4 regions of the Sporomusa sp. GT1 genome follow, and region 3 is predicted to be linked to each of the others. Evidence: riboswitches for the same ligand, from Rfam matches in the RefSeq annotation. Region 3 holds a riboswitch; each other region holds the start of a gene.
The links. Region 3 has a riboswitch for cobalamin ahead of GT1_RS17910 (type II secretion system protein GspD). Riboswitches for the same ligand answer to the same signal wherever they lie in the genome.

Region 1 (7,679 bases), on a different contig from region 3:
AAGGGACCACCGTATAAACCAGCATCATAAAACGCGTATCCCCTGTAGATTTTAATACGCTGCCTACCATTAAATGAATGGTATCAAACACCAGCCACAACGAGGTAAGCTGTAACAAGGGAGTAGCTATAGAAACTAAGTGATGCTGATCCGCATTGGTATCTGAATGAAAAATAGAAATCAGCTGCTCCGGAAAGAAATTGCATGAAATTAGGATTAGAACATTAAAACTAAGCCCCAAGACCAACCCTTTTTTAAAAATCTCCGGGATATTGCCTAGCCTGCCAGCCCCTTTCTCCTGACCTGCAAGAATGCCCACCGCCGTTGTCATACCAATTACCGGTAAAATAAAAACGGCTTCCATGGCAAAAGCGGCATTCACCGCAGCCAGATTCATTGCACCCATTGAGCCAATTATCAGGAGAAAGATACTAAAGTATCCCATTTCCGCAAAAGACTGAATCCCGGCAAATAAGCCAAAGCGCAGCAGGCTGCAGAGCAAAGGCTTGTTTGGCCGGTAATGCTGCCAAGGCTGATATTGGCGCATTACAGCTTTATGTAAAAACAGCACATAACAAAACAGGCCTACCAAGCAACTGATAATAGCTGCCAACCCTGACCCCATCATTCCCAATTCCGGTAGACCGAACTTACCAAACACGAGCCCCCCGGCCAAAATGACATTGATTATATTCATGAGCACGGCTACCTGCATAGTCGTTTTCGTATCACCAATGCCGCAATAAAAACCAAAAAATGCGGTAGAGAACATTTGAATGCATTCAGCTATAATAATAAGATAAAAATATTCTCTTTCATATGCTAACAGACTTCCGGTATGCCCCATCAATTGAAATACAGAAGCAACTATAGGCGAAATACTCAACGGAAGCAAAGCAAAAACAATGCTCAAATAGATACCCTGCCACATAGACGCAGCACATTGAGGATAGCGTCCCGCACCATAGTATTGCGCAGACAAAGTGGAAACATAGCCGACAATTCCCGTAAAAATGCTGGCAAGGCCAATAGCCGTAAAACTAGCTGGCAGCATGGCGGCAAATTGGGTGAGATCATACCAGGATACATACAGCCGATCAACAAACACCAAAACATTAAAGGAAAGCATGGAAAGAACAACCGGATATGTAATTTTTATAATCTGCCGAAAAGAAGTGTTACTTTCCTCTGAATATACCTTGTCCATGCTACCTTCTCCTCATCACTGGCAAGAAAATCAGATCGAAAGCATTGTAAATTTAGTTGACTGCACTTGCTCTTGTAGCATTATATTTTAGAAAGAATATTTGACTCCCATTACGAAATGGCGGGAGGTCATAGGAAAATCGCCAATCCTGTTATATTCACCTTTGCTGGAATTGATTTCATATGCCTTATCACCCAAATTATAAACATTAAAGTATACTGTGGCATCAGGCGTCATCTTGTAATTGGCAGCCAGGTTCCACACCCAGTAATTACTGTCAACAAAATACTCCCGGTCAAGACCGCTCGCACTCTGCCCATTGACATTCACATCCCATTTAGCATCCGTATAGCCTGCTTTTACCCGATAGCCGTTAGGCTGACTGTTTTTGGGATCGACAAGGTAGCCGGCATTTTTTCTATTTTCTTTGATGTTCACATAAGAATAGCCCAGTTCCGTATAGTAGCGTTCCGATAACTTGTGCTTAAGGTTAAGTTCAATGCCGCGTTTTTTTTGTTTGGCGATATTGCGCACCCATGAGTCCTTGCCCTCCTTATCCCATTTGATGGCATCGGTTAGTTCACTGGTAAAATAATTGACCGTTACGGTTGTGTCGTCACTTAGCCTTTTATTCACTCCGGCACTGATTACATGTCCTGTTTCGGGTTTAAGATTAGGATCTCCATAGGATGAACCATGGTCTGGATCGTACATATTGTAGTAAAGATCATCCAAGGTAGGAGCTTTAAATACTTTATTATAGGACAAGTAGATATCGGTAGTTGCATCGGCACCATAGTTGACATTTACTTTAGGTGTTGTTTGTCCGCCAAATTTGCTGTGATGGTCATAGCGGATACCCGGTGTTACCGTCCATTTGTCGGTTACAGTAAAAATATCTTGCAGGTAAACTGCTGTATTAGTTACCGATTTATTTTTATAATTCTCCCCGCTGTAATATACATTATCTAAGACTTCTCCCTTTTCCCAATCGACACCGGCAATTAGTTTATGCTTGTCACCCAGTTGCCAGCCAGTCTGGTAGGCAAGCCCCTGCACCCTGCTTTTATAGGTACCATAAAAATCCTGCTTGGCATAGTTAGTATATATCCGGGCAAAACCCGGCACAGCTTGCTGTTTATTGAAGTCATGGGTCAGCGCCCAGTTGTTTGCTAAACTTGTTAAGCGATTAAGTGACCCCTCGCTCGGATATTCAACCGCAAACGGCTGCCCGCCTTCATCATTCCAATGTTCAAAATTAAAGGTCAGAGAACGGTTGTCATCAATGGTTTTGTCCAACCGCATCGTAAATCCTTCTCCCTCATACCGGGAATTAGGCCAGCGATAGCTGTCCCCTTTACTGCTGCCTGGCGTTAACGCAGGATTGAGCACATTGTATTCCGCATAATCCTGTTCTTTTTTATTGGCAGTAATATACCAGCTAAACCCATTTTCACTGCCCTGAGTACTCAACCCGTAATTGCGTATACCCCAGGAGCCGGCGGAAAAGTCTACCGTGGTCTTAGCCTCGGTGCCTTTACGGGTAATAATATTAATCACCCCGCCGACAGCGTCGGAACCGTATAAAGCAGACGCGCCGCCTTTAACAATCTCAATACGTTCGATATTATCCAGCGAAACAATCGAGTTGAGATCAATGCTGGCCCGGCCGCCGTTTACTGTACCCTGCGGCCGGCTGAGCCTGCGCCCGTCAATCATCACCAGCACCCGGTCATCGCCGTTTAGATAAACAGTCTGACCGGCACCGGCAAAGCCTTTGGTAGTAACAGCAACGCCGTTAACATCTCTTAACACATCCCCCAAATTGGCATAAGGTCCATTTTCAATCTGTTCCTGGGAAACAACTGTGACATTGGCTGCCGTTTTCGCCGCCTCTGTCGGTACCCGGTTAGCGGTAATCACCATTGCATCAAGTGAAAATGTTTCCTGGTTGTCTGTCTCTTCTGCCAGCACAGCAGCCGGCATCTGCAATAACAATGCACTGGTTACCATCGCACACAGCCAGCTCTTGCTTGTACCGGTGCCTCTTTTTCTTCTCATCCTTCTTCTCTCCTTCATATTACACTTTTAATTTAAACACATGGTAATTTGGCCGTAATAAACCGCCAGCCGCCTACCTGCCACCAATCATTACTTCTCCTTCCTTTCAGTAGCAATAGCCACCCGGTGCGCCCCGGCCAGCTTTAATTCATCAAGAACGGCTACCACCTTGCCATATTCGGCTGTTTTATCCGAACGCAGGATAAAAACCAGGTCACCCTGCTTAGCCATCTCCAGCTTCACCCGCTTTTGCAGCAGTTCCAGCGGTATCTCTTCCTGCTCAAACATAATCCGGCCTTCTTTGGTAACGGCAATAGCCACACTGTGCGGCTTGTCACTCTGGGCTGAAGCGGCTTGCGGCAAGTTAACAGGTATTGTCTGCTGGTCAACCATATAGAGCGTGCTCATGATAAAAAATACCAGTAAAAAGAAAATGATATCAATCATGGGAATAATCATCAGCTTAGGCTGACGCTCTGAACGCAAATTACGCAATTTCATGACGCTTCTCCTGTTTGATATGCCCCATCACCAGCAGGCAGGTCTGCTCAATAGTCGTAATCAGGTGATCTAACCGGTGATTAAAATAACTGTACACAATCATAGCCAGGGTAGCCACACACAAGCCGGAAGCCGTGGCAATGAGCGCTTCCCCGACACCGCCGGTAATGGCCTGAGGCTGACCGGCTTTGATATTCATGACACTAAAGGAATCAATCATACCGATAACTGTGCCTAAGAGACCAAGCAGCGGCGCAATAGTTACAATGGTGTCCAAATGGTTTAAATATGCCCGGAGGCCGGCAACAGCTAAAGAAGCTTCTCCCTCCAGCACGCTTTCGATATTCGCGCAGCCCCGCTGCACATGGGCAATCCCTTTGGCGGCAACCATAGCGGCAATACCCTGGGTCTGCCGGCATAATTCATGAGCTGCCGCCCAGTCATCCCGCTCCAGTAAAGCGGTAAGGCGTCCGGTAAACTCGTGCATATCGGTGTCCATTTTTCTATAATACATGAACCGCTCCACCCCAATGGCGGCCACCAGTACGGAACAGGCCAGAATCAGATACATGACCGGGCCGCCCTGATGAAATATCTGAAAGCACTTGGCAATAAAACTCATTCTTCTCCCTCCGTTTGTATCATTATCAATAACCTTAAAAAAGCTGAGGATAGGCAGCCCGGGCCACAGCCTGCACACCGTAAACAATGTACTGTGAGGTGGAAGTCAGGTGTCTGTCAGGCACAACAATCATTTTTTTGTTGTGAATGGCCTTCACAATCTGCAAAGCCGGATCATTTTGCACATCCTCAGCAAACTTCTGAATATCTGTTTTGCCGGTATAATCCCAGACCGGCAGCAGAATGATATCCGGATTAATCCGGACAAGCTGTTCTTTGGACAATAGGTCATCATTGTTTAAACCGGCGGCTGCCACACCTTCAATTGCCCCTGCCTGGCGGCAAATATCTTCAAAAGTACTCCCTTTACCGCCACTATCTCCCATCAGGGAAAACCGGATAACTACCGGGCGCTTATCGGCTGGAATCGTGCTGGTTTTTTCGTTAATTTGCGCCAACTGCGTTTCCATTTCAGCCACCAGACGTTCACCGGCCTGTTCTTCACCGACAACCCGGGCAAGCGCGATAATAGATTGCTTAACCTCGTCAACGTTGGCGGCGGTTTTATAAACATAGACGGGAATGCCTGTCTCCCTGAGCGTTTGGCTCAGCACCGGCGGCAGCCAATCCGGCATAAGCACAAGATCCGGCTGAAGCGCAATAATGCTTTCGGCATGAACACGTATTCTCTTGGGAACAACTTTGGCCTGTTCCACAACATTGGAAACACCGGCGTCATCCACAAGATGCGTCAGGGCCGCAATACGCTCCGGGTTTACCAGTGCCAAAAGAATTTCGTCGGTACTGACGGAAAGCGGCACAATTTTTTGCGGTTTTTGCGGAAGCTGCAGTACATAGCCGGTACTATCCACTATCTCATAGCCGCCGGAACCGGCTATATTTCCATTGCCGCCTTGCGGCGAACCGGTATTATTTTTTCCCGTACAACCACCTGTAAAGAAGAACAGCACTACTAAAGCCACGAGCATACTCAGGCGACATGACGGTTTAGCCAGGGTTGCCAACATCATCGTTTCATCTCCTATAGGTTGTCTCTTAAGTAAACATTATGCAGCAGCATTGCGGCCAAACAGAGCAAAAACAGCTGCAAACAGAAAAACTCCCGACCGTATAAAAAGCCGGGAGTAACAAACAGTAGGTTACTGGTTAGAATAAAAAACTTCTGGTGATAAAACCAGAAGTGAATTCAGCTACGCCGCAAAACGCCTACTGTAATCCCCTCCCCAAACCCTCGTGGGTAACAAACGGTGATTGTCAGACAGGCAGTTCTCCTGACTCCGGATCATAGCTTGCTTAAACCTTCCCAGAAAATCATCCCAGTGGCATATCTTAAGCTTACTCCCCGTTACAGTGGCGGGACCGCGCCGGCTTTTCACCGGTCTTCCCTATTAAGCCCAGTTGGGCACCTACCTCAAATATTCTGTTTATTGTTTCCAGTATATACTTCAGTCCAAATAGTGTCAAGTTGTTCTTATTTTGTATATCTCTGCTCAAGACCGCATATACATGCCATATCTGACTTCCATCTTCACGCGAGAGGAGCAGGTCACTTGGTAAGAATGGCACTGTCCTATTGGTTGTCGAAGGCTGCTCCCAAAGCCTGGCTATTAACCCTGCTTCTCATCCTTTGCACCGGTTTGCTGGTACTGCTCCATATGCAGCTCAATAATTGGCAGGTAGGCTTCTACAATCACCTGCAGCAGCATAACTTTGCCGGTTTTTATCATGCTTTAGTTCAATTTGCTCTGATTTGTTCCATTCTTGTCGCAACCTCAGGCTGGCAGACACATGTCAAAATGCTGCTGCAGCTGCGGTGGCGCCAGTGGTTAACGAATAAATATATCACGCTGTGGCTGCACAAGCAGAACTATTTTCATATGAGATTTCTTGTTAAGGCTATCGATAATCCGGACCAGCGTATCGGCGAGGACATTCAGTTGTTTGTTACCCATTCGCTGGATTTGGCCGTGGGGCTGCTGCGTCATTTAATAACTCTTATCGTATTCTCAGTTGTCCTTTGGCGGTTATCAGGGGAAATCCAGGTCTCCTTATTGACAGCAGAAGTCATAATTCCCGGTTACCTGGTCTGGTCCGCCCTCCTGTATTCCGCTCTCGGCACCTGGGTAACCATAAAGATAGGCCGCCCTCTCATGCTGCAAAATAACCTCCAGCAAAGCAATGAAGCCAACTTCCGCTACAGCTTAATCAGGCTGAAGGAATATGCCGAAGGTATTGTATTATGCAAGGGAGATACCTGGGAGAAACACAATCTGTTAAAATGGTTTTCAAGTATTGTAATTACCCAGCTTGCAATAATTAAAACAACCAGGGACATTACCTGGATATCCGCAGCCTATACACAGTTGTCTACCGTATTTGCCTTTTTGATCGCGTCTCCCAAATATTTCAATGACGAGCTACAGCTTGGGCAATTATTCGAAATATCGGGGGCTTATTGGTATGTTCATTCCGCGCTCGCCTATATCATTGAAAGCTTTGGGAAAATCGCTCAATGGCAGGCTGTAACTAACCGGCTGCGGGAGTTTTGCACCCAGCTCCGGCTCCTCCAGTCACAGCACCTGGCATCAAACACTTCCTTTTACAATCCGGATACACTCATAACCAAAGAACTTTCCGTATTTTCTCCTGCCGGCCATATCCTGGTGAACAAGCTTACCTTAGCGCTCCCCGGTGGTGACAGCCTGCTGATTACCGGTCCTTCGGGCTGTGGCAAAACCACATTATTACAGACATTAGCCGGAGTCTGGCCCTATTTCTCCGGGCAAATGTCCTGCCCGCCGGATGGCAGTGTCCTGTTTCTGCCGCAAAAACCTTATATCCCGCTTGGCTCACTGCGCGCGGCGGTACTATACCCGTACAAACACGTCAGCGTAACCGACAATAAGGTGGAAGAGGCACTGCATATATGCAAATTAGCCGCACTGCTCCCACGCCTGGATATCGAAACAGACTGGTCAAAAAACCTTTCACCGGGTGAACTCCAACGGCTTTCCCTGGCCCGGGCCATCTTGCACCGGCCAAAGTGGATCTTCCTCGATGAGACAACCGCTTGTATTGACGCTGCCATGGAAGCAGAAATATACCAGATACTTAAAGAGAAGCTGCCTGATGCCGCAGTAATCAGTATTGGCCACCGGGATACGCTAACGTCATACCACCGCAGGATATTAAAATTAAACGGCACCGGCGGCTGGAGCTATTCTGAACAGCCGCAGCAGTAGAAAGTCAGCAGCCCGGCAGCCGGTTA
Region 2 (7,679 bases), on a different contig from region 3:
GTCAACCATATCGGCATTATTAGTGCTGGCTGACTGCGGAAAACCGGTACTGTTGTTTTTATAGGCCAGTTTGACAAACCAGTTGTCGTCCTGCCATTTTAAGAGGGCGTCAGTATTATGATAATCATTGTTTTTGCGCCATTTGGTTACCGCCTTACCGTTAATCCAGCCGGAATAACGGTGATCGTAGCGGAAATCGCCCTTGGCCTGATCCCGGTTGAGGGCGAACAGCAGGCTGCCGCTGCCGGCCGGGGCGGTCAGTTCCAGATTGCCGGTGTAGCCGTTAAAGGAACGCATACCGGCCGCAATGCTGCCGGTGGTTTCGGCCGGTTTCTTGGTGACGATGTTGATGGCCCCGCCCAAAGGCGCGCCGGCAAAGCGAGCCGGAACATAGCCACGGTAGACTTCAATATGGCTGACATTCTCCACCGGAATGGTGGACAGATCGACCGCCGCTTCGCTGGAGGAATTGACCAGCACGCCATCCACATAAATATTGACCTGGCTGCCGGTGGACCCCCGGACCCGGGCGACGGTGTAATGCCCGGTGCCGTTCAGCCGCTGGACATAAACGCCCGGCACAGTCTGCAGCAGATCGGGCAGGTTTTTCATCTCGCCCTTGTATTCCGGTACGGGAATGACCGAGACGGTACCGGGAGACAGTTTTTTCTCCCAGTCGGGCCGGGCGGCTTCGACCACCAGCGGAGTTAAGGCATAAGTGCCGGGGTCGCTGCTATCGGCAGTTATCTGAACGGTATTGTTCGCAGAACCGCTTGCAGCATAAGCAATCGCCGCCTGCTCAGGTGTATGCTCGGCAACCGCCGGCTGATCGGCCTGAACAGCTTGACTGGCTTGTCCACCCTGAGCGACCGGTACATCGGGTTCGGCCGGAGCCGTTGACGCGAACCGGGTCACGCCACTGCTATCGTCAATAACCGGGGTCAGGCCATTTGTTGTACCGGCCTGACCGGGCGCTGCTGCTTGCCCGGCAGCCAGCGACGTCAGCTTGCTGTCAAACTCCGCCGTCCGGTCTTGGACGGAAGGTCCGTTGAAGCGCCAGGACATACCGGCGTTAACCTGCCAGTCGGTGTTAACCTTACCGCCGGTGGTTTTGGTCAGCCCGACAAAGGCATTCTGGTCTTTGCCGATCTGCAGATTGGCCCCCAGGCCGAATTCAAACCAAGTGTCCTTGCCGGCCAGCGTGTTCACCGGCAGGCTGGCTCCCACCAGATAGTCGTCCCAGTAGCTGCTCCAGTACAGTGCATCAGCCCGTGCGCTGCCGCCGTCCTTAAAGTCGTGGTTGACCGCGGCTTTAGCGTAAACCAGGCCGCGTTTGCTGCCGCTGACGAAGTTTCGCCCGGCAGTCACGCCCAGGCGTCCGGTGAGCATTTCCACATTATCCTGCGTGTAGCGCATATTATTGGCGGCAGTATAACTGTGACCCCGCAGCGTACCGTAGGACAAACCGGCCTGCGGCTCGACATACCAGCCATTTGCCAGCTGTTTTTGATAGCCGTAGCGGAGGCCGGCGCCATAGGCCCAGGTACGGTAATCGTTTTGGAACAACTCCTCCTGCGAGTCGCGGAACTGATAGTCATTGCTGAGTTTGGAGCCCCGCACGCTCAGATCGAGATAATGGCCCTTATCGCCCAGCCAGGTGGTATACAGACCGATGCCCTTGCTGGTCAGTTCGCCGCTGCCGCGGCTGTAGAGCACTTCATTCGTGCCGTCCCTTTTGGTGTGCTGGTGAAAATCGGCGTCGGAATTGAGCATGCTCACAAACAGGCCGGTGTGCAGCCGTCCGCCGAACAGCCGTCCCTCCCGCTGCTTGTCGTAGCCGACCTGGATGCCGTTATAGCTCTGGCCGAAGTCGGAGCCGTAGGCCCCGTCAAAGCTGTATTTGCCCCGCCAGACCTGCGCCCAGGTCCCATCGGCACCTGCCGTCTGCCCCAGGCGGGCGGCGGCGCGCAAATCCTCGCCCCGCTGCCAGAACAGGCCGTCCTCTATCCGCCACAGGTTGCGCATAGAGAGCTGGGCGTTGGCGGCGCTGAATACGCCCTGGGACAGAAAGTCGGTACTAGTGGCCGTCCAGCTTAAATCATAATTTTTGGTAGCACCGGCGGTATAATTGGTGGTTAATGTCGGTACGAATAAATACTTGTGCAGCGCATCATCAATGTAGCTATTGTCAATCTCTGCCACAAAGCTTAAATTTGGTTCTACACTGGCAGTTAAATTTCTTAAATTAATAACTTGAGTCACCGTGCCTTGCAAAGTAATGGCCTGAGCAGCTTCCCAACTGCCGGACGGCACTCCGCTGTTTGACCCGCTGAAAAAACTTTTATCAAAACGGTATTGCACCCTGACTGTGGCAGCAGACTCGCCAGTTCCCAGCTGCGGGTTTTTAAAGGTAAATTGGGTTTTGAAATCTTTGCCGTATACTGTCCCTTTTAGAATCGCGCCATCATAGAAAACGGTTTTCGTCGCAGTGGTGTTGTTGTTATTAAAACCGCGAACAAGGCTTTTCCATTCTGCTCCCGATACATCATAATTATAATCTGCATACTTATAGGACATATCCAGGACGGCGCCGGCACCTATCGTTAAATCTCCGGAGCTGAACCCAACACTGTCCATCGGCCGCCAGATGCCACCGTCTTCAATAACCACCGCTTTATAGCGCAAGGCCGGTGTGTTCGTTTGATCGGTGTTAATCCAGGTTGTTTTTGTCTGCCCCGCGCCAATGGTGTAAATTGCAGGTCCAGTTCCTGTTCCCAGTTCTTTATCGTTGACCGTCTCACCGATTATTACAGGCCCCGCATACACCGGCGTACTACAGAGCAATGCCGACAATACTAATGACGTTAAAAGTTCCTTTTTTTTGCTATTTAGTTTTTTTCTTGATTTCAAGCTTGTCTTTCCCTTCTGCCATGCAATTTACTCAATAAAAAAGGCGGGGGAAAGGTTCACCCCGCCATACCTGCAGGTCTTACTTTTTGGCGGCCGCCACCTCGTCGAGCAGGCGTTTCCGTTCGAGCAGGGCCATGGCCGAGCTGGAGGCGAAGGCCGGCGCGACATAGCCTTTCAGTTGAGCGGGAGGCGCCACTTCGCCACCGTAGATAGTGATGGAATTGAGGTTAGGACTGCCGGCCAGTGTGGTAAGATTACCGATGCCTTCCGCATTGCCGACAATACCGCCGGTACCGTAGATGGCCAGATCGTTGCCGCGGGCGAACCAGGTCTTGCCGGTACTTTCCGAATAGAGCAGCGCCCAGAGATAGCCGGATAAGTTATCGGTTGCTATAAAGGTTGCCGTAGGATCTGGAGGGAAAGCTGATGTTAAATCACTAAGCAGTGCGTCCCCGGCATCGTTCAGTGAATCAATCGTAAGCCAGTACAAGCGCCAGGTCATGACCCAGCTGGCGTTATAGGCGCCGGTCAGAATGAAGACCTGGCTGCCACTTTCATTGAAGGTCAGTGCCCGGAAATCAAAGCGGTCAGTGGCTGGGTCAGTGTTATCAGCCGCCGCCTTAAGCAGGTTGGTGACCTCCAGGTCGCTCAAAGCCACCTTCTGGATTTTGGACTCCGGGTTCCAGACAATGGGGGTGGCGTTATGCTGCATGCCGCCGAGGGCGACCAGATACAGGAAATCGCCCTGGGGCTGAATGCTGAACGCGTTCTTGCCCGGCCACTCGCCCGGCCCGGGGTTGACGGTTGTTGTGCCGTGCGGGCCGGTGTAGGACGGTGTTCCGCTGAAATCCAGCAGGTGCTTGACCACGGTGCTGTTGACGTAGGTGGGGCTGGCGGTCAAAATATTAATGCCGCTGATGAACAGAGCGTAAAAGTAATCGCCGACAATTTGCAGGTCCACACCGTAGGAATCTTGAGACGTCGGGGGCGTCAGCCTGAAGTTGTGCCCGGCAGTGGTGTCAAGCGTATAGGTGTCGCCGGCGCTTTCCACGCGGAAAACGATTCTATTATCAAAGTCAATGCCGTAGATATAATAATGCTCGGTTGCATTTTCCGTGACTGTTGCCGTTTGGAATTTGTAAGGATTGGTGATAGGAATATTGTTGGAACCGCTGTCAACGACAGTCCACAGCGCCGGTCCGTAAATGGGTCTGCCGGGATTGATGCCGTCGCTCCAGGTGTCGGCGTTATAAATCATAAAGTAGCACGCAGCACCCCCGACACCCCATTGAATGGCCGGTACAATCGCCCGGTTATCGCCGTTGCTGTTTTTAAAGTAGAACACCTTTGTATCGCCGGGCAGTTGTTCAGTGTTGCTGGTCACCGGATTGACCCACTGGGTCACTACGCCTTTACTTTCAGTAATCACATCGCCGCTTGTACCGCCGCTGTATACGGCTGTTCCCAGATCGCCCTCGCCGATAAAATTGGGCGGCGGATAAGAATACACTGTGTACGCAACTTTACTGGACATAATGTTTCACTCTCCCATCGTTTTTTGGTGTTATTCTGCGACCGTCAACAGCTTGTGGGCTGTTGAGGTCTTTTCCTTAGTACCCACGGGAAAAGAACTCACCTCCTTGTTCAGAACTCCCTATCACAGTCTGTCCGGGCGCCGTTATCGCACCCGGGCGGGACGAACAGGCTAAGTTACGCTGTCGCCGCTGCTGCTTATTGTTTGAGCTTAGCTATCACGTCGGCGGTGATATCAATACCACCATAGACCACGGTTGCTGCGTCAATAATTACTGTTAGTCCTTTTTCCTCGGCGACGGCCTTAATGGACGCCTCGATTTTGTCCCCTACCGGCTTCATGAGAATGTCTTCCTTCCGGGCTTCCTCGCGGGCGATGGTGTCGTTTAAGGCTTGCCGCTCCGCGTCCGACAGGTCTTTGCTCCGGGTGTCATAGTCTTGCTGCGCCGCTTCGCGCAGGGACTGGATTTCCTTCAGTGTCTCCTGAATACCGGGATAGCTGCTGAAAATCTGCTGGCGGTTGACATAGCCCACGGTTTGCTCCGGTTTGGCCTTGGCCTTGGCGGCCAGCGCCCCGGCCGGGGCCAGCATGCCGCCCAGAAAACATACGGCAATAAGTAATAAAAGACTGCGTGTTAGTTGCTTCATGCCATTTCCTCTCTTGTTTGATTTGTGCTTCTAAGCAATAAAAAAACTCCCTCATCGGGAGTGGTTACGCTGTCCGGACGAAAGCCGTCCTGGCTTGTTGCGTAATCTCCTCCCCATACCTCGCAGGTCAAACGGTGATTGTCAGACAGGCAGTTCTCCTGGCTCCGGTTCATCACTCTCTCGCACCTTCCCAAAGCGTTCGCTCCAGTGGCATATCTGCGAGATTGCTCCCCGTTACAGTGGCGGGACCGCGCCGGCATTACACCGGACTTCCCTATTAAGCCCCGTAGGGCACCTATCCCAACGATATTCATTTGTCATCACTTTTTCATTCTATACAGGACTTTGAAGCATTATGCCGAAAAATCAGCAGATATTGTGCCCTTGCTGTTTGCACCTGGCAGCAAACTTCACATACGCTTCCAGCGCTTCGATAATGGCATCTTCCATCATTTCAGCCCTGCCGTTCTTCCCGGCTTCCTCAACAATGTGCTGAACCTGCCGGACATGATAGCCATAGTCCAGCAGCGCGCGGGTTAAGGTCTCGATCCTCCGGCGTTTCATAACTCACCTCTCCTACTACCGGACTGCGGTAAAATATATTCACATTCTCCCGCCGGCGCAGCATCTTTGGTTTGCTTGTCCCTTAAAGCACCGGCAAGGGGCTGCAGGCTGTCGCTATCCCCCTTTGATTATCTGTATTCGGCGCCGCTAAGCGACACCGGGTATATTGCTGTCATGGGCCTGGTCCATGACAGTGGCTCACAAATGAAACAAAAAGCGCCGACTATTCCGCCCGGCGGAACAATCGACGCTTTACCTGTTGCTAAAGCTGCCTGCTGCCGGTGCCGGGTCAAAAACCGCTCGCTGGCTGTCAGGCGAGAAAGCTCACCTTAACAAGCCTCCAGTCATATGTTAGCTCAGAGCTAGCCTATGCCTGCGAGTGTTCTTAATCCCAGACCTGTGCATCGCAGGCTGTACGGATATACATGTCTCAGCTGAGACACTAGAAACCAGGCAGTACCCTGACTTGGGTCATCACCACATTCTCCTTGGTAAGAGGCTTGCAGAAATATGGCTCTCCTTCACAGTTGCGAGACAGCGCCGGAATCACACCGGACTTCCCTTTTAAATCCGCCCTGACGACGGATACCTGATTTCGTATAAAGTTTTGTAAGATCATAACCTTGGATAAGCAACTAATTATCTGCAACAAATATAAAAAAGCCTTCCTGTGATGAAATATCCAGAAAGGCTTCTTGTAATCCGGCGAAACTGCCGTCACAAAATACGAATTGCATCGCAATCCCCTCCCCGATTCATCGCAGGTCAAATGGTGATCGTCATGCAGGCAGTTCTCCTGGCTCTGGCTCATCGCTCCTCCAAACCTTCCCAAGATCGCTGGATCTCAGTGGTATATCATGGATTCGCTCCCCATCACAGTGGCGGGTCCGCGCCGGCTTTAAACCGGCTTCTCTCTTAGGCCCATACGGGCACCTGCACCAAAGTACATTATTCTCTTTTTTTGTGAGAATTCCTTTAATTTCTTTGCTTCAAATATAGCACCGTTGGGTAATTTTGTCAACAACTTTTTTAGCCTGTATTTTATGTTATGCAGCTATATTGTGTCATAAAGCAACAGGAATAATTATATTTTAGCACAAGTACTTCTGCTTGTCACACTTTTTCCTTCGTCATTTTCCGACATATTTAGATAGCAGTTTTAATGACCAAGGCGCCTTCGTCATTAAAACGGACAACGGTATTGGCAGGAAATTCGACCACTTCCCCAGCCGTTGAACGCCAGGTCACCTTCTCTTTGAGTGTTCCAACGGCGACTTCCCCATTCTCATCGAATTCTATGGCTTGTTTAGCGCTGAACTTGACAAAACCGGCTGAGTCGTTTGCGGCAAGGTTGGTTCGCCAGCCTATAGGCCGCAGGTAGGTATCCTCGGCCAAAACACCGGACCGGATTGCCCCGGAATCATAAAAAGCCAGGACGGTATTTTCTCTCAAGGTCAGAAAGCCGTATTTCCCCGCCACCAGACGAACGGTGGCCTGCTCGGCAAGTGTGCCGCGAAGCACTTCTCCCTGTTCGCTGAAGGTAACCGGGGTTCCGCCTTTATAGCGCAAATGCCCGTAGCCGGGAATAGCCATATTATAGCTTCGTTCGATAAAGGAGCGATGAAACCGGGGGAAAAAGGAGCCGGTCGCATAGGCGGAAACGTAGTAGTAGTCATTAATTACTCTTTCCCAGCCGCGCGGCTGGAGAAAGGTATCGTCTTTCAAGGTACCGGAAATCACTTCACCCAAATCGTTGGTGGTCAAAATCGTGCCTTTTTTGAATTCGACCTTATCACCAACCGTCCACCCCTGGGGATGCAGCTTCGTATCCTTGGGCAAAGTTCTGGTTTCCGCCTGCACGCAGGGAACAACCAACAGAACTGCCAATACCACACCCAGCATGGCGCTCATCACGCGCCTAAAAGAGAAAAAATGTCTCATAACCTCCATCTCCTTAATGTAGGAATCTAAAACACGGGAATAGGGATACCCGTATAGTCAATTAACGCCGACGATTCCGCCCG
Region 3 (7,679 bases):
CTGGCGATCAACAGTTGCCGTCATGATTGCCATCCCGACATCGCTGATTTCCACTTTTTTGGTTATGTATGCGGCAGGCTTTACCTTTAATATGATGTCCCTGATGGGCATGGCGTTGTGTATCGGAATATTAGTGGATGATGCCATTGTTGTCCTGGAGAATATCCATAGACATTTGCAACTGGGCAAACCGCCGGCCGTGGCTGCCGAAGAGGGGCGCAACGAAATCGGCACAGCGGCCATCGCCATTACCCTGTGTGATGTGGTGGTGTTTTTGCCCATCGCCTTTATGACCGATATGACCGGGCAGTATTTTCGCCAATTTGGATTGACCATTGTATTTGCCACTTTGTTTTCACTGTTCATTTCTTTTACCTTAACCCCGATGCTGGCCGCACGGCTATTTTCCTCCGGGGCAGCCCCGGTTAGCGGAAGGATCTGGACTTTTATGGACAGGCTGGAAACAGCCGCTGTTGATAAGTACGAAAAGCTGCTGCGCCGGAGTCTGGCTCATGGCAGGAGAGTGATTGCCGGTGTACTTATTTTGCTGGTTGGTACTGTCGCCCTGATTCCTCTCGGGGTAATCGGGGCCGAATATATGCCGCGGACAGATGAAAGCAATTTCCGGGTCAGTGTCGAATTGCCTGTGGGACAGAACCTGGAAATGACCGATGCGGTGATCAGTCAGTTGGAGCAATATATCCTGACAATTCCGGAAGTAACCTACTGTCTGAGTAATGTCGGCGGCAGCAGCAGCAACTGGGGCAGGCTGACCGTACAGCTTGTGGGGAAAAGAGAACGGGACCGCAGTATTTGGGAAATTACCGAGGATGTCAGAAACTTTGCCCGCCGCCAGCTTGCTCATGCCTCAGTGCGGGTTTATGAAACCGAGTCATCGGTGGCCGGTATTTCGACAGGCGGTGCCGAGATACACTCTCCGGTTTTAATTTATCTCTTAGGATCAGATATGGCTGATTTAGTCAGGGCCTCCTATCAACTGCAGGCCATCCTGGCCAACATTGAGGGCACCAAGGAGATCCGCAGCAACTATCGGGTAGGGGTTCCTGAATTTAAGCTGACAGTTGACCGGGAAAAACTGAAATTCTTTACTACCTCGGTACAGGACGTTAAAGAGGCTTTTGCCGGCGCGATTAATGGCAAAAAGGCCGGAGTGCTGCCCAATGACAGCAACAATAACGGGCGTGACACCGATATTGTCGTCCGGCTAAAAGGCAGCGAATATTTTAAACCCTCCGATCTGACCACTATTCCGGTTAAAGCCGATGGCAAAATGGTGTTTCTGGGGGATGTGGCCCGGATTGAAGAGGGGGTGGGGCCTGTCGGCATTACCCGGCTGAATAAGCAGCGTTCCCTTATTGTGCAGGCCAATATAACTGACCGTCCCTTAAACGAGGTGCTGCAGGAGCTGGACAGCCTGCTAAAAGAGGACGCCTTGCCGGAAGGCGTCACCTACCGTTTTGGCGGGCAGGCGGCCGAGATGGACAGCAGCTACGGAGAAATTATCCAGGCGTTGGTTTTGTCTCTCCTGCTGGTATATATGCTGCTGGCTGTGCTCTATGAATCGGCCTTCACGCCTGTTATCCGGATGTTATCGCTGCCGCTGGGATTAATCGGGAGCCTGTTGTTTTTGCTTTTTACCAATAATACCATCAATGTCTATTCCCTTGTCGGCTTTTTAGTCATGGACGGGCTGGTGGCCAAAAACGGCACTCTGCTGCTGGATTACACACTGACACTGATGGGGCGGGGCATGAGCGCCTATGAAGCATTGGTGGAGGCAGGCAAAACCCGTTTAAGGCCTATCTGCATGACTACCCTGACCATGGTGGTCGGCATGCTGCCCACTGCCCTGGCTTTGAGCGAGGGTGCCGAGACCAGGGTGAGCATGGCCTGGGTGCTTATTGGCGGCTTGCTCTCATCTACCGTTTTTACCTTATTGTTATTCCGATAGTTTTCCTGTTTTTTGACCGCCATCCTGTGCGGACTTGGTTTCATTAATCGCTTGTTGTTGGATGGCAACCGTAATAATTTGTATTTTTATGGTATAATAGCCATAGAAAATCAAACCTTCAAACAACAAGGGAGAGAATTTCATGGAAATCTTGCGGTCTGTTTGTCCCTATGATTGTCCTGACACCTGCGGCTTGCTTATCTATAAAGAGGGTGAAACGGTTGTTAGAGTCCAGGGCGATCCGGAGCATTCGTTCACACGCGGGACACTTTGTCCTAAAATGGCTCATTATGAAAGAACAGTTTATTCTAAGCGGAGACTTTTAACGCCATTGCTGCGGTCCGGTCCCAAGGGCAGCGGCGCCTTCACGCCGGTTTCCTGGGAAGAAGCCATTGGCATCATTGCTGATAGATGGCAGGGAATTATTGCTCAATATGGGGCGGAGGCAATATTGCCCTACTCTTATGCCGGCACAATGGGACTTGTTCAGCGCAATGCCGGTCATCCCTTTTTCTATAGCCTGGGTGCATCCCGGCTGGAGCGGACAATCTGTTCGCCAGCCAAGGACTATGGCTGGAAAGCTGTAATGGGGCAAACTATAGCGCCACACCCCGGCGAGCTGCAAGCCAGTGATCTGATCATTTTGTGGGGTATCAGCGCTCTGGCGACAGATATTCATATTATGCATGATATACATATCGCCAAGGCCAAGGGCGCTAAAGTATGGCTGATTGATACTTATGAAACGCCTACTGCGAAAATTTCCGATCAGGTCATACTGGTTCGTCCGGGTAGCGACGGGGCTTTGGCGCTGGGCATGATGCATGTTATTGCGCGCGACAAGCTGGCAGACCAGCATTTTATCAGGCAATACGTGCAGGGGTATGAGGAACTGGCAGCTACGGTGCTGCCTCAGTATACACCGGCAGCAGTCAGCAAAATAACCGGAATTGCTGCCGGTACAATCGAGGAGCTGGCAAGACAGTATGCTGCGGCAGAGGCCCCGTTTATCAGAATGGGGAGTGGTTTATCCCGCTATGGCAACGGAGCAATGACCGTACGGATTCTTACTTGTCTGCCGGCGGTGATTGGTGCATGGCAAAAAAGCGGTGGCGGCGTATTGACCGGCACAACTACGGCAGGTGCCTTTGACACCAAATTAATCACCCGGGAAGACTTGCAGAAAGGTACGCCGCGGCTGATCAACATGAATGAATTGGGACATGCCCTGAATGAAGTAAAGGATCCTCCGGTAATGGGGCTATATGTGCACAGCTCCAATCCGGCCATAACAGCTCCTGATCAAAACCGGGTCCTGCAGGGCTTAGCCCGGGAAGAACTTTTTACCGTAGTGCATGAACGGTTCATGACCGACACGGCTAACTACGCAGATGTGGTATTACCGGCGACGACTTCCCTCGAACACAGTGATATATACCGTGCCTACGGGCATTATGTCGTACAGCGTGCTCTCAAGGTAATTGACGCGGTAGGGCAGTCAAAATCCAATTGGGAGGTATTCTGCCTCCTAGCTGCGGCGATGGGAATCAAGGAGCCGTTCTTTCAGCAGACCGAGGAAGCCCTGATTGACAGTATTCTGGCCAATCCCACTCCCTGGCTGGAGCAAACCGAAATGGAAAAACTGCGGCAAGGATATCCGGTGGACTTGCCGCTGCCTGACGATTATAAGCTGCAATTTCAAACACCGTCAGGAAAAATTGAAATAATAAATCCCAGAGAAGAGGAACCCTTGCCAAGATATCTTGAGCCTTATGGCGACAACGCAGAGTTTTGGCTGATTAATTCGCCCGATGCCCGGATATTGGATTCGTCCTTTAATGAACGGGAAGACCTGACGAAAAACAATACAATGATCCTGCAAATGAACCCGGCAGATGCCGCTAAGAAAAGCTTAAAAGACGGTCAGCTTATTGTTGTTTATAACGAACGCGGCAAAGCGGTTTTTACGCTGAAAACCAGCGCGAAAGTACCGGAATCAGTTGTTGTAACCGAAGGCGTGTGGTGGATCGAACATGCTGTAGGCGATCGGTCGGTCAATGTGCTGACTTCTCAAAGACTTACTGATAAAGGGAAGGGAAGTACTTTTTATGACGTGAAAGTAAATGTTATCGCCCACGCAGATAGTTGCGATATATGCAGGTAGATGAAAGGAGTCTTACATGACAAAACAAATACTGCTGTTCGCTTTGTGCTTGCTTCTGCTTGCGGCCGTTCCCGTGCAGGCGGAGGAGCCTCCTGCTAATTCGCCGCTGGACTGGGAGCTCAGTGTCCGGCCCAAGCCCAGCGAAGCGGAGATCGAGCGACAGCGCTGGGTGCAGGTATTCAAGAATGATATTGGCATTTTTGCCTTTGACCATACCTCGCTTAAGGTTGATGAAGCCGATAACAACCTGGTCCATGTTCTGACCAAAACCATCTTTACCGATCCGAAGCTTATCGGCAATTTACATGACAAATATCAGGAAAAACTGACAGCAGAAGACAAAGTCGCCTACAGCGAAATCTGGATGGCATTTAAGACCAGAGACAAAACCTATGCAGTTACCGCGATAAAGGTGGTCAGTGAACAGGGAACCGTGTTGGAAGAACGTCAGCAAATCGCAAAGTTCGCCCCTGTTCCCGTAAAGACCTTTGCCGACTCCATGTACGAAATTGTTAAAAATTATGTGCGGAATAATTAATACTCCCACTACCTGCCAGCGCAATACCAGGCACAGTATCGGCTCAAAGTTTCCATAAAAAGTTTGTCGAATTTAGTAGGATAAAAACTTTCGACAAAGTTATCCATTTATGATAAAATTTAGAAAACAGACAACTAAACAAAAAATAAATATTTCCAGGTACAGGTGTCCGCAAGGACATAATAGAGAAACCGGTTAAAAGCCGGTGCGGTCCCGCCACTGTAATGGGGAGCGAATCCATGATATGCCACTGAGACGATCGTCTTGGGAAGGTTTGGAGGAGCGATGAGCCTAAGCCAGGAGAACTGCCTGTACAACAATCACCGTTGACCTGCGAGAGATGGGAAGGGGATTTGGCTGCATGTTTTTTTGCATGTAGTTCCGGCTGTTTGCCGGGATCAATAAGAAGCCCCTGTCGGTTATTCGCAGGAGGCTTCTTTCTTTTTATCAACTCCTACTCCTACTAACTGAAAGTCGGTGAATCGAGTGTACCATTGCCGCCGGTATCGTACTACCTTCTTCACCTTCCTATTGCTGCTCTTTCTGTTGCCCTGGCTTGCTCAGGCCTCCCCGGCACCGCCGGCAGTCCTGCCGGATACGGCTGTTGACCGGCAGGCTGCAGTAAGCATTGGCGGTTTGCCGGAAAATGAATCCGGAACAACCCCTGGGACTACCGGCCAGGCAGGGCATGTCACCGCCTCCGGCCTGGAACCGGGCGCTGAGCCGGAGCCCGGACTGCAACTGCAGCCTGCGCCCGAACCTGAAACTGATCTTCAGGGACCGCTAGTGGTACAGCTCAACTATCTAAAGGTCGATCAGGCCAGACCGCTGCTGAGTGCCCTGGTCCCGGAAGAACAGATTAAAACCGATCCGCTGCGCAATATCCTGGTGATTATGAGCACTCCCGATATATACAGACAGGTGGAGCAACTGCTGGCAAAAATTGATACACCGCCGCCGCAGGTTATGTTTGAAGTGCAGGTACTGGAGATTAACCGCGATGATTCATCCAACCTCGGTGTTGACTGGGGAGCTAAGACCCTGCTGCCTTCCGAAAAGCTCTACGACCATTCAAATTTCTGGATTACTACCGGCAGGTACGGCGTCAATCTTCAGGGAATTATCAACCATTTAATCGAAAAGAAAAAAGGCCGGCTGCTGGCAAGCCCGCGTATCGCCACCTTGGACGGGGTAAAGGCGCAAATCCTTATCGGGGACAAGCTGGCTGTCGAAAGCTCGCAGCCTACTACCGGCAGCATGCCCATTATCTCCGTCATCTATGTTGAGGTGGGGATTAAATTAGGAGTGACCCCAACTGTAAACAAAGATGGTTTCATAACTACCCATATTCAGCCGGAAGTGAGCAACAAGACCGATACCACCAAAAACGGCAATCCCAATATCCGCACCCGCCAGGCAGATGCCACCCTCAGGGTTAAAAGCGGGGCAACCATTGTACTGGGCGGCTTAATTCAGCGCCAGGAAACCAATACTACCTTCAAGGTTCCGGTGCTGGGGCAGCTGCCGCTGGTGGGAAAGCTTTTCCACTCAACCGATAAGCAAGTTACTGAGACCGAACTGGTGATTATGCTGACCCCTAAAATCATCGGTGACGACTTCTTAGCCGCCACCGTTCAGGAATATGATTCAGGTGTGCATTAGGTTTATGTGTTTCTCACAGACGATCATAGCCTGAATATTTTGGGAGTGATACCTGTCATGAATATAGTATTAAAGGCGATTAGCCTGGGCCTGTTAATCTTGTTTTTGAACCTGCCGTTAACCCAGACTCATTCTGCCGCCACGGTGAATCAGCCTGTTTCCGGCGTTGCCTTGATGCCGCCAATGGTTCAGTTATCCGGTCATGTCACGCTCATAAATTGTTATGCGCCCTCCAATAGCTGTTATGCGGTTATTGAACTTCGCGAGCCGCCCGGAAAAGCCATTGTGGTCAGAACGTCCGAGCAAAAGCTGCAAAGCCTGCTGGAAACCGCTCTGGCGACAGGCAAGCTTATCTCTTTTGTCGGGCAAAACGTTATGATTGCGTCACCTCCCCGCGGTGGTACCTGGAATATGGAGGTATACGCCATTGACGAAATCACATTATATAACAAAACTTTGTAACCGACTCGCTGTTAGCGTTGTAGGATGCCTCATGCTTTTGCCGGCACTGTTACTTGCACAGCCGGTTTCAGCGATAGCTGCGCCGGATATTGTCAGACAGTGGGCGCCGGTCGTCTGCCAGTCCGATCACAGCGATGGTCTGGCGGCAAAGCAAAATGTATTTACTCTGGTCAATTATGACCTCGACTGGCAGCTCAACAACAATTGGTACAACCTGTACTTTTACCCGCTGGCGCATGCTATGTACTATTCTGTGGTGGAAAGCGACACCCATTATTATCTTGGCTATTATCAATACTATCCACGTCATGGCCGTGGCCATGAACATGCCATGACCGGTGTGCTGCTTGCCGTAAGGAAACTGCCGGATAACACCGGCGCTCTTGATTTGCTGGTGACCTACAGTAACGGTAAATGGAGAACACGGGATGGTGGGCGAGTGTTCCTGGCAGACGGGCACCCGGTATTACAGCTTCGCACCGGAACTCACGCCGTTGCCGCCGCCGGTAAAAACAGCCGGCTGCTGCGGAAAAAGAATATGCAGGTGCTGAGTGCGGCCGGCAGCCGCCTGGGCAGTGACCAACAGTCTGGGGCGGGATATATGGACTATGTTTTGCTTCCCCTGACAGCCTTGTGGGAGCGACGCCAGGATATCGGACAAGGCCGTGTTTTCTCCCGCTGGGGCTATTTTGACAGCTATAATGCGGTCAGGGTTTCAGCCCCCTGGGCCTGGGAGTATCGCCGGCTTAACTGGCTGATGAATCCCGGTGAACTGACCCTGTATTTTACCGGCCAGCCGGTCAAAGCCTGCAACTACCTGAACCATCCGTATCAAGCCGGTACAGGCAATAAATAAATCACTATTTTGCCAAGCGGTTAAA
Region 4 (7,679 bases), on a different contig from region 3:
TACGTCTACAGTGTAGGTTTTTAACTCGTCAAACGCAGTGTGGTAGGTGGTAGCTTTTTTATTGGCAAGCAAGCCTGCTGCGGCGAGAATGAGAGCGCCGGTACACACCGAGGCAGTGAATTTAGCGTGGTGGGACTGTGCTCTAATAAACTCAGTTATAGCTGTATTTCTCATGGCGGCCAGCCGGCCTTTGCCGCCGGGAACTACGATAATATCCAAAGGCGGACAGGTAGCTAACGTCGTATGAGGAATGACTTTCATGCCGTTAAAAGCTTCTATGGGGTCGGAGTTTTCAGCTATCAGCAGAACCCGGGTACTGTCAGGGGTAATTTTATTACTATAGCTTAGTACTTCAAAAGGGGCGACAAAATCGAGCTCTTCGACTTGCGGGAAAATCAGGATGCCAATGGTAATCATGCAAGCACTTCCTTTACTACTGTTATCCTATTACCCTTATTTCTAAATACTATTTTAATTGTACCGGAAATGATAAAATTTGTGTAGTAAGACTTATCTGTATTGTTATCGAATAAATTCGGTCTGGAGCTAACGCTGATGGAAGAAACATTGTTTGTGCTGCTGAACAGACTGGGAGAGAATATGTATGCGGCTATTTTTGCCGCTATGCTGCTCACCGGGATAGGAGTGCCCTTCCCCGGTGAATTGACTTTGGGGTTTAGCGGCTATTTATTATTTATCGGCCGGGTAGAACTGATTCCCACAGTTGCTGCCACCGCGCTGGGTGATTTGGTAGGAGCCTTGCTTGGTTTTGGTGTTGGTTTTTTTAGCCGTTCAGCAATAGTAACACGCTATTTAGGTTTTCTGATGCCGTCGGCTGCCAAGCTGGCGGCGGTCAATACCTGGCTGAAAAAATATGGTGCCTTAGCTGTCGTGGTTGGCAGACTGCTGCCTGTTATCCGTGGTGCTATCCCTGTCCCGGCAGGCTTTTTCCATATGAATAGTAAAAAATATATTATAAGTACCATTCTTAGTTCGGTTATCTGGTGCAGCGCACTGATCTATGCCGGATTTTCGCTGGGCTACAACTGGCAGGGAATAACGGAATTGGGAAGTCAGCTTGGTTTAGCCGCCGGCGGGGTGGTATTTTCTGTACTGGCGGCCTATTTCATTTATAAATATGCCAATAAGTCAAGAGAAAAATGAGTCAAGGCCGGCCCTCTGTTTATACCCCCTTGTTTTGCGCAAGAATTTAAAATAACTTGTCAGATATTTACGGTTATGGCAACAGGTATTTCGTGTTATTGCAGGGAACAGCAGATAGAAAGGGTACTGTTTCATGAAGTTGCACGGCGAGGGGGATAAAACCATGGAAGCCTATGAAAAAATTTATAAATTGCATGAGCTTATGGAAACAAAAACGGTAGCCGATTTACCCGGCCCTTATAAAGTAGGTGTCGACCTGGGGACTGCCGATGTGGTACTGGTTGTTGCCGATGAAGCAGGCAATCCCGTAGCAGGAAGTCTGCGCTGGGCTTCGGTGGTAAAGGATGGCTTGGTTGTTGACTTCCGGGGGGCGATGCTCATTGTTGAGGAATTAAAAGCCGAAGTGGAAGAACGTATGGGTATTACCCTGGACAAAGGGGCTACCGCCATTCCGCCGGGAACGGTGGGACGCAATGCTTTAGCCTGCGGTCATGTTATTGCCGGAGCCGGTTTGGAGCCTGTTTGTCAGGTGGACGAGCCGGTAGCAGCCGCTAAGGCCCTGGGTATTACCCATGGCATTGTGGTGGATATCGGCGGCGGCACTACCGGAATTGCTGTTTTGCGTAATGGCGAGCTGGTATTCACCGCCGACGAACCAACCGGCGGTACGCATGTATCGCTGGTCTTGGCGGGAGCTTATAAAATGCCGTTTGAGGAAGCGGAACTTCTCAAACGGGATGCTGCCCAGCACCGCAGGATTATGCCGGTGATTTTGCCTGTTATTGAAAAAATGGCTGCAGTGGTAACGGCTATGCTGGCCGGACAAGAGGAATATCATGACTATCCTGTTTATGTGGTGGGAGGCACTGCCTGTCTGCAAGGGTTTGAAAATGAATTCAGCAAAGCCTTTGGCCGCAAAGTCCACGTTCCCCCTCATCCTTTATTGGTAACACCGCTGGGTATTGCTATGTTTGGCTAATAAGGAAAAGGTCTGACCCGACTGGGGTCAGACCTTTTATTATGGGAGGCTTTACAGGATTGACCGGTAAATGGCCTCTACCTCCTGCTGTGAACCTTGACGGGGATTGGTTAAGCAGCAAACGTCCTGCAGGGCGTTTGCCGCCAGCAATGGAATATCCTCGGCTCTGAATCCCCGGAGTTCTTGTAGTTTTGCCGGTAATCCCAATTCTTTGTTGAGTTGCTGCACTAAGAGAATGAAGCGCTTGGCACCGGTTTCTGCCGGTAAGCCGGTGGTGTCAATACCGGCGGCGCGGGCCAGATCAGAATATTTGGTTACAGCTGCCGGCAGGTTGAATTCCATGACGGCAGGCAATAAAATGGCATTACATAACCCATGCGGCAGGTTATAAAAACCGCCAAGCTGGTGGGCAAGTGCATGGACATAACCTAAGCTGGCATTATTAAAGGCAATGCCTGCCAGATATTCGGCATAAACCATGGCTTCCCTGGCAGGTAAGTCATTGCCGTTCCGATAGGCGATCACTAAATTAGCGCTAATTAACTCCACGGCTTTAACGGCTTTGCAATCAGTTACCGGGGTGGCATTGGTGGAAACATAGGCCTCAATCGCATGAGTCAGGGCATCCATACCTGTTGCGGCCGTTAGACCGGGAGGCATACCCATCATAAGTTCGGCATCACTGACAGCAATAATGGGGGTAACATGCCAATCATTGATGGTCATTTTTACATGCCGCTTTTCGTCGGTAATGACACAGAAGCGGGTTAATTCACTGCCGGTACCGGCAGTGGTATTGATAGCAATAAGGGGGGCGGACCGTTTCGCGGATTTGTTGAGTCCTTCATAATGGGCAATTTCACCGCCGTTAGTAGCCAATAGCGCAATAGCTTTGGCGCAGTCATGAGGAGAGCCGCCGCCAAAGGAAATCAAAAAGTCGCAGCCGTTATCCCGGAAAAGTTTTAGGCCGTAATTTACCTGGGCTACTGTGGGATTAGGCGAGACGTCTTTATATATTATGTAAAAAATACCTTCGGCATCAAGTAGTGCCAGCAGTTTGTCAATCAGCCCGGTTTCAACAAGTATTTTGTCGCTGACAATCAGCGCTTTTCTAAACAGCATCGGTTTAATGTAATTGGCAATCCGTTCTGTGCAGCCTGTGCCCAAAATACTAATGGGTGTCATAAAATATTCATGGATTTTTTGCACTGCAACAGCCTCCCTTTGCTTTGTAATTTTCTAAAACGATACCATCATTTTATGGTTTGCGCAAGCTTGCGCAGGACAGGCTGTGAAAGAACCGCAAAATAATTATATACTATGACGAAGGATAACTACTTTGGCGTGGAAATGCCTTCAGCAGCGCTTTTGTCTGCCGGACAATCGGACAGACCAGGACGACAGGGAAAAATAGAACTATTTTGGCGAAATGCTTTAACATCTTGCGAACCCTGCATATACTGACAGGAGAATGGTTTTGACTGTAGAAGTGTGCAACAAAGCAAATGTATAATTGCATATCTGCCACCATACAGGTGCCTCTTAGCAATAAGAGGAGAATAGGGAAGCTCGGAAGGATGCAAAATCCTTAAACGACGCGGTCGCGCCACTGTAATCGGGAAGGAACACCCAAACCATGCCACCGGCAATCGGGAAGGCCAGGGGGTTCTGATAATCCGTAAGCCAGGAGACCTGCCTGTTTTGGCTGTTATTTACCTCCGCGCCAGAGGTAGTACCGGAAGGACAGGATTTTATGAAAGTAAAACCTAGCCCTTTGGGGCTAGGTTTTTATCTTTGGATAGGAATAAAATAAGGGGGAGTAAGCATGGATTATCGGGCTGAAGTAGACAATTTAATCAATGGTGCGGCAAAGCCGCCGAACAGCCTGGGACTATTGGAGAAGCTGTTTAAAAAACTGCTCTATGCATGGGGGACCATGCATCCGGAAATAAAGCCATATCACTTGATTTTTGCCGCCGACAACGGGGTGGTGGAAGAGGGTGTAGTGGATTTTCCCAGTGAGATTACTTACCTGCAAGCGCAAAATATGGTGGATGGCCGGGCGGCGATCAGTTGTTTTTGCAAGGCCAATCATGTTCCGTATTCGGTAATTGATATCGGCATCAACAATACAAAAACAGCAGGCATATACCGGCGGGTGGCGCCGGGAACCAGGAATTTTATGAAAACAGAAGCCATGACCCAAGCCGAATTTGACGAGGCCTGGCGGGTTGGTGAGGAAATGGCGGGGTATGCTATTGATACCCAGGGCGCTAATTTAGTATCCTTTGGTGAAATGGGGATTGGCAATACCACCACTTCCTCAGCCGTACTGCACGCTATGACCGGGATACTTCCTGAGTTTGTTGTCGGTTATGGTGCCAGCGCTCCGACTACCGATATGTTAAAGCGGAAATGCGTGGTTGTGGCTAAAGGGGTTGAGCGTCACCGGGAAACCTTCCGCAGAATTGAAGATATCCTGCGGTGTGTAGGCGGTTTTGATATTGTCGCTATCTGCGCCGGGATGACAGAGTGTGCCAAGCGCAAGATTCCGTTTGTTATCGATGGTTTTATCACGGCGGTAGCTTTTGCCTGTGCTTCCCGGATAAATAGAGACGTGGAAGCCTATGGCCTGCCTTCGCATATGTCCAAAGAGCCGGGCATGGGATATGCGCTGCTGTTAGGCAATATTTTGGCCGACGATGTGCCGATTCGAGCCAACATGGCCTTAGGGGAAGGTACGGGAGCTGTCTTAATGGTGGCAATGCTCAGAACGATGGCGTATACCATGTATACTATGGCCAGACTTGCTGATTTTGAGGTAAGCAGCCCGGATGCTCAGCATTTGACGGCAATATAATTTTTGGCGAGTAACTGTCGTTTTATAGCAGGAATTGACAATACTAATAGCCAAAATATCCCTTTATCAGGAAAATTACCAGCACTGATTTCTTTATGCCATATATAGTTTGGGTAGGGGGGATGTTTTGTGCATAACGGCAAACGGTTCAGCCTTGACGAGATTATTAATGTTCAGAGCCTGCAAGAGATACAAAATAAATTTTCGGAAGCCACCGGTATTGCTGCTGTTACTGTTGACGCTAACGGTGCACCTGTAACCAAACCAAGCAAATTTACGGATTTTTGCTGTTATGTTCGTTCCTTTCCCGACGGTTTTGAACGGTGCAAAGCTTGTGATGACCGGGGCGGGCGCAACGCCATGGAAAAGCAGCGGCCGGTTGTGTATCATTGTCACAGTGGTTTAACCGACTTTGCCGCTCCCATTATCGTTCAAAATGAATATGTAGGGGCGCTGCTGGCAGGTCAGGTTGTATTACCCAATCCGGATTTTGATGCCAAGCAGGAAATGTTCAGCCGGCTCCTGCCTCTGGGCATGGATAAAGAGATTTTATCCGAACTGTTTGACAAAATTGCTATTATTCCTGAACACCGTTTGCAGGCAGCGGCTGACTTGCTGCATCTTATGGCTAATTATATTGTGGAAATGAGTGCAACCAATCTGGTGCAAAAGCAGCTGATGGCCGAGTTAAAAGCAAAGTCCGAACTGCAGAACTTGCTCCGGGCAGCCGAACTGAAGGCCTTGCAGGCACAAATTAACCCTCACTTTCTGTTTAATGCCCTCAATACCATTGCCCGCCTGTCTTTGCTCGAAGGCGCAGAGCGCACGCAGGAAGTTGTCCATTCGTTGTCAGCTCTTTTGCGCACCAATCTGCGGGATATGGAGGAAATGCGCACCCTGCAGCAAGAAATCAAGTCCATTGAGGATTATTTGAGTATACAGCAGGTGCGGTTTGGTGACAGAATTCAGGCCACCATTGAGATACAGCCTGAATTGATGAAAATATCGGTTCCGGCCCTTAGCTTGCAGCCCTTGGTGGAAAATGCCATCATTCACGGGCTTGAACCGAAAAAAGAGGGCGGGCATATTTATATCAGCGGCTATGTTGCCAATAACAATATCATTATCAGGGTGTCAGATACCGGGGTGGGCATTCCTCAGGAACGGATGGGTGCTATTTTAAAAAGCGAAAAGCGGTCAAGCAAAGGTCACTTGACAGGAATTGGACTGATTAATGTTCACCAGCGCATTCAGCATTATTTCGGCGAGCAGTATGGCCTGCGCATTGAAAGCAAAGTAGGCGAAGGCACCGAGGTTTATTTGTCGTTACCGTCCTATTGTGAAAAATAGAGGAGACACAGCTATGTATACACTATTGATTGCCGATGATGAACAATTGGAACGGCAGGCGTTACGCTTTATTATTGAAAAAAGATGTCCGGATGTGAGCATAATTGGTGAGGCCGGCGACGGCAACAGCGCGGTTAGCATAGCTGTCAGGGAGAAACCGGATATCGTGCTTATGGATATTCGCATGCCGGAGCTTAATGGACTGGAGGCCGCCCGCGCTATCCGGACAATGCTGCCGCATACGGCTATTATCATACTGACTGCGTTTGATGAATTCAGCTATGCGAAAGAGGCTCTCTCCAGCGGGGCGGTAGAGTATTTGCTAAAGCCGCTGCATCCTAACGATTTACTGCAGACCCTGGAGGCTGTTGCTGCTAAAGTCGGTGAACGCAAACGCCGGGAACAGGAAGAAGCCGAGCTGAGAAAAAATGTGGAACAGGCTATGCCTTTTATCAAGCACTCGTTTATTCAAGACTTGCTTTCCGGCAAAATCAGTGATGTAGATAGCTTTCGGGACAGGGCCGGTTTTCTGGGAATCAAAGCGGAAGCGGGCGTTATCCTGGTTGCCAATATTGATAATTTCAAACAAATCACCCGTAGTGCATCAGAACTGGAAAGGCAGATAGTCAAGCAGCGTGTCTATCAGCAAACTTGTGAATTTGTCGGCAAGGAAACGCTGGTTGTCCCGTTCGGCGGTGATGAAATCGTTATTCTTATCGGCTATGAGGCAGCAATGGAACAGGCCCAGGTAGAGCCGCAGGTCAGAGCGATGGCCCGGAAGATCAGAGACGGGATAACGCAATTAGGCATTAGCCTGACAATCGGTATTGGCCGCTACTATGATGATCCCCTGCAAATTCATAAGTCCTATCTTGAGGCCAGCAGCGCCCAGCAGCAAAAAAATTACATCGGTGATAACCAGATTATTCATATCGATGATCTGCCTCATTTGAGTGAAGTGGCTTTTCGCTACCCTTTCCATTATGAACGTAATCTTTTAGACAAAGTCCGTTGTGGCGAACGCCAGCAGGCCAAGGAAATTCTCCGCCAGCTCTTACATGAAATTTTCACGGCTAAAGCCAGTATCGAGATGGTAAAGGCCTGCGTACTGGAGCTTCTGATTGTGTTGTCAAGAGCGGCTGTTGAAGGCGGCGCCAGCCTGGAGAAGCTAACGCTGCTTAACTTTAACTGTATTAATCAGCTGACAAATTGCGCCGACCGGGAAGAAGTACGCCGCTGGATTCTCGACGCCTTAGATCAGTTTATGGACAACATGCTGGAGAATCGCACCAGTATGAATGTCAGGCTGATCAATAAGGCGTGCGC

Region 1: another riboswitch for cobalamin. It lies ahead of GT1_RS19485 (ABC transporter substrate-binding protein); the one in region 3 lies ahead of GT1_RS17910 (type II secretion system protein GspD).
Region 2: another riboswitch for cobalamin. It lies ahead of GT1_RS11375 (OmpH family outer membrane protein); the one in region 3 lies ahead of GT1_RS17910 (type II secretion system protein GspD).
Region 4: another riboswitch for cobalamin. It lies ahead of GT1_RS19635 (nicotinate-nucleotide--dimethylbenzimidazole phosphoribosyltransferase); the one in region 3 lies ahead of GT1_RS17910 (type II secretion system protein GspD).

The regions. Positions count from the first base shown of each region.
Region 1 covers NZ_BMBX01000030.1:22,128-29,806, reverse strand. The annotation lists gene GT1_RS19505 (MATE family efflux transporter) at 1-1,207, opposite strand, end outside; gene GT1_RS19500 (TonB-dependent siderophore receptor) at 1,295-3,268, opposite strand; gene GT1_RS19495 (biopolymer transporter ExbD) at 3,359-3,769, opposite strand; gene GT1_RS19490 (MotA/TolQ/ExbB proton channel family protein) at 3,756-4,391, opposite strand; gene GT1_RS19485 (ABC transporter substrate-binding protein) at 4,426-5,421, opposite strand; cobalamin riboswitch at 5,655-5,836, opposite strand; gene GT1_RS19480 (ABC transporter ATP-binding protein/permease) at 5,971-7,653, shown strand; gene cobO (cob(I)yrinic acid a,c-diamide adenosyltransferase) at 7,677-7,679, opposite strand, start outside.
Region 2 covers NZ_BMBX01000008.1:61,551-69,229, forward strand. The annotation lists gene GT1_RS11365 (TonB-dependent receptor domain-containing protein) at 1-2,910, opposite strand, end outside; gene GT1_RS11370 (hypothetical protein) at 2,990-4,444, opposite strand; gene GT1_RS11375 (OmpH family outer membrane protein) at 4,642-5,091, opposite strand; cobalamin riboswitch at 5,222-5,405, opposite strand; gene GT1_RS11380 (hypothetical protein) at 5,458-5,655, opposite strand; gene GT1_RS11385 (hypothetical protein) at 5,731-5,988, shown strand; cobalamin riboswitch at 6,090-6,263, opposite strand; cobalamin riboswitch at 6,424-6,607, opposite strand; gene GT1_RS11390 (hypothetical protein) at 6,802-7,596, opposite strand.
Region 3 covers NZ_BMBX01000023.1:6,197-13,875, reverse strand. The annotation lists gene GT1_RS17930 (efflux RND transporter permease subunit) at 1-1,972, shown strand, start outside; gene GT1_RS17925 (hypothetical protein) at 1,961-2,098, opposite strand; gene GT1_RS17920 (molybdopterin-dependent oxidoreductase) at 2,115-4,136, shown strand; gene GT1_RS17915 (hypothetical protein) at 4,153-4,674, shown strand; cobalamin riboswitch at 4,821-5,002, shown strand; gene GT1_RS17910 (type II secretion system protein GspD) at 5,206-6,336, shown strand; gene GT1_RS17905 (hypothetical protein) at 6,394-6,798, shown strand; gene GT1_RS17900 (hypothetical protein) at 6,836-7,654, shown strand.
Region 4 covers NZ_BMBX01000031.1:12,725-20,403, forward strand. The annotation lists gene GT1_RS19615 (DJ-1/PfpI family protein) at 1-417, opposite strand, end outside; gene GT1_RS19620 (DedA family protein) at 520-1,164, shown strand; gene eutJ (ethanolamine utilization protein EutJ) at 1,298-2,143, shown strand; gene GT1_RS19630 (iron-containing alcohol dehydrogenase) at 2,195-3,328, opposite strand; cobalamin riboswitch at 3,660-3,858, shown strand; gene GT1_RS19635 (nicotinate-nucleotide--dimethylbenzimidazole phosphoribosyltransferase) at 3,969-5,003, shown strand; gene GT1_RS19640 (PocR ligand-binding domain-containing protein) at 5,133-6,353, shown strand; gene GT1_RS19645 (response regulator) at 6,367-7,679, shown strand, end outside.